Rhodopirellula baltica SH 1: one gene and its partner. The protein of the gene in region 1 interacts with the protein of each later gene in a pairwise test. Links are inferred from orthologs where the notes say so. Each region holds a gene or a part of one and is shown on either strand. Other genes may lie near its edges. The genes, in order: rpe and eno.

Region 1 (3,291 bases):
TGGTGCCTTGGTTACCCATTTGAGTGATGACGCCGGTCTTCTCAGCGGTTTCTCGCATCAAGCGAGCTTCGCGAATCGACCAGGTCATGGGTTTTTGGCAGTAGATGTGTTTGCCCATGTTCATGGCTTTGACACATGCCGCCGCGTGCGTGTGGTCCGGCGTGCTGCAGGTCACGATGTCGACCTTGTCGCCCATCTTGTCCAACATTTCGCGGAAGTCGTCGAACTGCTGCGCATCTTTGAATTCGCGGCCCTTCTTCGCCAATGTGTCGCGGTCGACATCGCACAGCGCGGCGATGTTGACGCCTTGGTTGGCGATGTGGCTGGTGTCACTGCCACCTTTGCCGCCGACGCCGATGCAGGCCGCTGACAATGAGTTCAATGCGGATGGCGATTCATCTTGAGCCAAGCTGGTGCCGGCGAAGTAGCCGACTCCTGCGGTCAATGCGGCCGATTGGCCAATGAAACGACGGCGGTTTGTTTTCGAGGTCATGGACAAACAGTTCCAAAGGAAGGGAAAGGTAGGTGGGCGAACAGGCGAACCGTCGTCGCGTCTCGTTGCAACAAGATATCGTAGACAGACGCGATGGGTGACGGAGATCCGTGAATCGAATTGTACTTCACCTGAGCGCCTAGATTAACAACTCAATAGAGCCAGGACAATCTTTCCGCAAGAACGATTGCTGATGTCGTTTCGCAAAAGGGATATGCAATTGGCGATCTGTTCACCTTAGAAAGACCTCTGGGGGGGATGCTGCTTGCTGAACGAAAAAAGCCGCTTCCGTTAGGAAGCGGCTTTGTGGGTGTTCGAGTCGTTCGGTTTCTCCCCGCGAGTCTTCTGCTCAGACTGGCGGTGCTCGCTCGAGAATCGTTGCCGGTGCGGCAAGTTCTCAATCAGGAAGTTTCGATCAATTGCCAGTTGCCGGCGTCGGTTTCAACTTTCCAGATCTGTGGCAACGCTTCGTCCTTCAGTTGGCTAGCGACCAACGATGCCAACGGATCGGGAATCACGAAGGCAACAACCTGGTTACGATTGCGTTTCAAGATCCGACGCACTGCTTTGCCGACGCGATGCGCCGCTTCGTGCAACGGTTCACCACCGGGAGGACAGGTCGATTCTGGCGTGTCGCATAATTCCCGGTACAGTCGTGGTTGGTTGCGACGAATCTCTTCGATCAGTTTGCCGTGCCACAATCCGTGGTCCACGTTGCGGAACTCGTCAATCACCTTGGGTCGCAGATCGCGTCCCTCGGACAGACAAGTCGCCGTTTCAACCGCGGATTGGCATGGTGCACAGTAAATCGCATGCAGGCGAATACCGGCTAATTCGCTGGCGAGCGATTCGGCTTGCATGCGGCCGCGTTCGCACAACGGCATGTCCAGGTTGCCCTTCATGCGACCTTGTTCATCGAAGGTGGTCGCACCGGGGCGAATCAAAACCAGCTTGGAAGCGGCTTTGGGCCAAAGTGAAATCATGACTGGTCTCCCGTAGCAGGAGGCGAACCATGCATGGCCTGCGTCAATTCATTGATCGCGGTTTCGTAGTCATGTTGGCCGAAAATTGCGGACCCGACGACAAACAGATCGCAACCGGCCGCGCGAGCGTCACCGATTGTTTCGGCTTTGATGCCGCCGTCGATTTCCAGCAGCAAGTCCGGTTTGCGTTCTTTCAGGCTACGCAAACGGTCCAGCGCCACTGGATTGAATTGTTGGCCGCCAAATCCTGCGTTGACGCTCATGACCAAGACCATGTCGACTGAATCAAGGCAGCAATCCAGTTTGGCAAAGTCCGTGTCGGGGTTGATCGCGACGCCAACACCGACGCCCATGTCGCGAATTTTTCCGGCGACTTCGACACAGTCGTCGACCGCTTCCACGTGGAAGGTCAACAGGTCGGCGCCAGCATCGACCATCGGTTGCGCGTAGGCAATCGGATCGCTGATCATCAGGTGAACGTCCAGTGGCATGTCCGTGTGACGACGCAGACCTTCGACAATTGGCATGCCGTAGGTCAGGTTGGGCACAAAGTGGCCGTCCATGACATCCAAGTGCAACACGCGCGTTCCAGCAACGGTCAGCTTCTCGATCTCGGTGCGCAAGTCACCAAAATCGCATTGCAAAAGGCTCGGCAAAATTGCCGGCCCAGCGGCACGGATGGAATCGAGCTTCGCTCGGCTCATACAGTTGTCTCATCGGGGAATGGATTCACCACACAGGGAACACGCGAGGTGGCCCATGGAAACGTCGAAGGACGTTCGACCGAGATCACTCTGCGAGCACGGCAAAAACCGGGCTCACTTCGTTTCTCGATCGCACCCCGCCGCCTTGGCAGCGAAATGCCCACGTTGTGTTGGTGTGATGCGATCGCCGTGCCAATTTTCGCCAGCTGAAACCGATCCGATCGGAGAGCTGATTGCGATTGGACGACACACGATTGCATCGATGGGGCAACAGGTTGATCAAGTCCCTGGGCAGCTGTCAATTGGCAGGCCAGATCCAGGGGGACTCCCCCAAGCCACAATGGCGGACGTAATGCAGAAATTCAAAACAACCGGCATTTGCTAGCAACCGCAATGGCGTCGAATCCTCCGTAAAAATTTGCTTTCGGCACTCGCGAATTTCCGATTTCGGGCCATTCGCGGTACGGGAAGCAATCCGGGATGCCTGTCCCACCCACGCGGGAGGATCGGCCACGCACGAAAAAACGGCCGTCGCATGTTCCGAAGAACTCGCGACGACCGTTGATGTGTTGAAGGAAAAGAACCCAGTTCACCGACCTCGAAGGCGGAAGGACGCCTCCGAGCGACCGGTGCAGGGTTTCTTCGCGATCAGCGTCCCGGATCGAATCCGGTTTGGGCGATCTCTTCTTCTTCTTGGATGATGATCCGTGGTGTGACCATCATCATCAAACTTCGCGACTCACGACCGACCGCGGTGTTGCGGAACAATCGGCTGACATATGGGATCTTGCTGAGGAACGGCACGCCACGTTCGTTGCGGCCTTCGCTCATTCGTTTGATCCCACCAAGAAGAATCGTGCCGCCATCGGGAACACTCACGGTCGTGTTGACGGTGGTGAAGGCAAACGTCGGTTGTTGAACCGTCGTACCTTGCGTGACGCTTTCTTCTTCTTGCTCGTCTTCTTCATCGATCACGCCGTCACCGTTGGTGTCAACGTTGCGATTCGAAGTGTTGCGAGTCGTCGAGTTGCCTTGGAACGTGAACTCGTTCACTTCACCGATTTGGCTGAAGGTTGGAATCAACGTCAGGCGAACGAATCGTTTGTCTTCG
Region 2 (3,186 bases), 5.9 Mb from region 1 along the record:
TTCACGCGAGTTTCGGTTTGATGAACAACCTCCGAGCGTGCTTCCCAACGGGTTTCGGGTACGTGCCGGTAGGCCACGGTTGGCTGACGGAACGGATTCCAACGACCTTCCAAATGCGGACGCAGCATCATTGTGGTCACGGGGACGTAGGATGTGCGAGCAACGGGTTTGGTTTCGACAACCGCTTTGGGTGTGTAAACCGTTTGCTCGCGAGTCTTCATTTGGACTTCGCTGACCGGACGCTGGACCTGACGAATTTGCTTCCGGTACACAATTCCGGTCGCTGGATCGGCGTGCAATTCACCGCCTTCCTGAGCGGTGACCGACGTGGTCAGGGACATCAATGCCCCCGCGACCAAAACGCCAACAATGAACTGGTTCGTCCGATTGGAATTCCGCATGACAATCCTTCGTCTGCAGGTGGGATCGGGCATGGCAAGGCCGCCCCAAGAAAAGTAGTTTGCCGAAATTAGAATTCGGTGACACGCTCACCGCCCTTGCAGTCAAACTTTTGAAACCCCAAGAAGCCCTCCATGATCACCCCGGATATCTTGCCTATCTTGCGCTGTCCCTCAAACGGCGGTCAGCTCACACTGGCGGACGAATCCCTCATCCAGAGGGTCAATCAAGCGATCCGCGACGGCAACGCGCGTGATCAATTGGATGAACGCGTGACGGATCCAATCGAAGGCGGTTTGATCAACTCACCAGCCGATCGACTATATCCCATTCGTGGCGGAATCCCGACATTGATCGTCGATGAGGCGATTGGGCTGACGGGAATCAGCGAAGCGGAGTGAAGGACGGAGCGGCGTTTGGAGCTTTGGAGCTCAGAGAAAAAGACGCGAGGGCATTCAACATTAGCCGCAGTGCGTCAGCACCGGCTTCTACAACGCAACCGGTCCGAACGGATACCGACTCGGCATCGACGGACTTGGAAGTCCATCGTACGGTCACGTCACCTCGGACCAGTTTGTAACCGATCTAATAAAAAAGCGGAGCCGCTTGGGCTCCGCTTGCTGAATCATTTCCAACCTGAATTCGGCGATCAGCCGGTGATTCGCTTGGCGAACAAAGGACCGCCGTACTGAGCGGCGTCGCCCAACAATTCTTCGATGCGAAGCAATTGGTTGTATTTGGCCATCCGGTCACTACGACTTGCCGACCCAGTCTTGATCTGACCAGTCGACATGGCAACGGCCAAGTCAGCGATGGTCGAATCTTCTGTTTCACCACTGCGGTGGCTGCTGATGGAGGTGTAACCGTTGCGATGAGCGAGCTGGATCGCGTCGATGGTTTCGGTCATCGTTCCGATTTGGTTGACCTTGATCAAGATGCTGTTGGCGATCCCTTCGTCGATACCGCGTTGCAAACGTTCGACGTTGGTTACGAACAAGTCGTCGCCAACCAGTTGAACCTTGTCGCCGATCTTGGTGGTCAGTTTCTTCCAAGTTTCCCAGTCGTCTTCATCGCATCCGTCTTCGATGCTGCAGATCGGGTACTTGTCGCACCAACCGGCCAAGAAGTCGACCATTTCATCGCCGGACATTTGGTTGTTGTCCAACGAGTACTTGCCGGATGACTTGTCGTAGAACTCAGTCGAAGCCGCGTCCAAGGCGATCCAGACTTGTTCGCCAGCTTTGTAGCCAGCCTTGTCGATCGCGGTCATGATCACATCGAGAGCTTCTTGGTTGCTCTTCAAGTCAGGTGCGAAACCGCCTTCATCGCCAACCGCGGTGCTGTAACCCTTGTCCGACAGAACCTTCTTCAGGTTGTGGAAGATTTCAGTTCCGCAACGCAGAGCATCGCTGAAGCGTTCAAAGCCCAATGGCATGACCATGAACTCTTGGATGTCGACGCCGTTATCAGCGTGCTCACCACCGTTGATGATGTTCATCATCGGGGCAGGCAACATGCGAGCGCCAGCACCACCGAGGTAGCGGAACAAGGGCTGGTTGGTCGAAGCGGCCGCTGCGTGAGCGACGGCCAACGAAACGCCGAGAATGGCGTTAGCACCAAGTTCTTTTTTGTTAGGTGTGCCATCCAGTTCAATCATCGCTTGGTCAACCGCAGCTTGATCGGTTGCGTCCATGCCTTCCAAGGCATCGGCGATTTTTGTGTTGACGTTCTTGACAGCGGTTGTGACGCCTTTGCCCATGAAGACGGACTTGTCACCGTCTCGCAGTTCCCAGGCTTCGTGCATCCCGGTGCTGGCTCCGCTGGGCACGGCAGCGCGACCGGCGGCACCGTCCATCAATGTGACTTCGCACTCGACGGTGGGGTTGCCGCGGCTGTCCAAGATTTGCCGAGCGTGAATCGATTCGATCAGTGTCATGGGTTCACTATGAGATTGAGGGGGAACGAAATTCGGCTCAATAGAGGGCCGCAAAATTTGATTTGGAAAAGGCGGACGTTGTCCGATCGGGCGGTATTCTGTCCAATGCCCCGGAAACTGACCACCCGGCACCGATTCCCTGCGTTTTTCACCGGTTTTGAGCCGTCTTTCCCGCCTTCTTCCTCCATCTTCTTTTTTCGCTGTCATGTTCACCGGTCTCGTCGAATCCGTTGGTCAACTTTCTGCTGTCGTGGAACAACCGCCCGGCAGACGTCTGGTGATCACCGCCCCCTCCTTCCGTGACGACGATCCGGCTCGCGACGTGAAGCTCGGCGACAGCATCGCGATCAACGGTTGTTGCCTGACCGTTGTCGAAATTGACGGCGACAAGCTGTCCTTCGAAGCTGGCGAAGAAACGCTCAGCCGAACCAATCTCGGCGAACTGACGGCCGAGTCCACCGTCAACCTCGAACGATCGCTTGCGGTCGGAGATCGAATGGGCGGCCACTACGTCACCGGTCACGTCGATTGCGTCGGTCAGCTGATCGAACGAATCGATGATCCACCGTGGGCAAACTTGAAATTCTCGGTTCCCGCCCCGTACCCGCGACAGATTGTTGCCAAGGGAAGCATCACGGTTGATGGGATCAGTCTCACGGTCGTCGATGTCGGGGAAGACTATTTTACGGTTGCCTTGATCCCTCACACTCTCGACGCAACCACCTTGGGACGTCGCCGAGTCGGCGACCACATCAATTTAGAAACTGACTTGTTAGCCAAATACGTGCAACGAACTTTGCAATTTGGAAACGCAAGCGACCCACCGAGTGCCGGCAAAGCTGGGTCATCCC

Evidence for each region.
Region 2: the proteins of rpe (region 1) and eno interact in binary tests that used the Escherichia coli proteins (3 or more experiments, as listed by UniProt). The link is inferred for Rhodopirellula baltica SH 1 from one-to-one orthologs.

The regions. Positions count from the first base shown.
Region 1 is NC_005027.1:796,780-800,070, forward strand. What follows is about bases 327-3,291. They hold rpe (ribulose-phosphate 3-epimerase), read right to left. Parts: upstream 2,181-3,291; coding sequence 1,473-2,180; downstream 327-1,472. Other genes in these bases: RB_RS03125 (Gfo/Idh/MocA family protein), read right to left, coding at 327-493; RB_RS03130 (histidine phosphatase family protein), read right to left, coding at 895-1,476; RB_RS03140 (type II secretion system protein GspD), read right to left, coding at 2,829-3,291. Also shown: more of RB_RS03125, read right to left, coding at 1-326. UniProt on the Escherichia coli protein: Catalyzes the reversible epimerization of D-ribulose 5-phosphate to D-xylulose 5-phosphate.
Region 2 is NC_005027.1:6,662,115-6,665,300, reverse strand. The notes cover bases 193-3,052. They hold eno (phosphopyruvate hydratase), read right to left. Parts: upstream 2,336-3,052; coding sequence 1,049-2,335; downstream 193-1,048. Other genes in these bases: RB_RS25725 (riboflavin synthase), read left to right, coding at 2,541-3,052; RB_RS25740 (Trm112 family protein), read left to right, coding at 534-800; RB_RS25745 (hypothetical protein), read right to left, coding at 193-401. In the rest of the region: more of RB_RS25745, read right to left, coding at 1-192; more of RB_RS25725, read left to right, coding at 3,053-3,186. UniProt on the Escherichia coli protein: Catalyzes the reversible conversion of 2-phosphoglycerate (2-PG) into phosphoenolpyruvate (PEP). It is essential for the degradation of carbohydrates via glycolysis.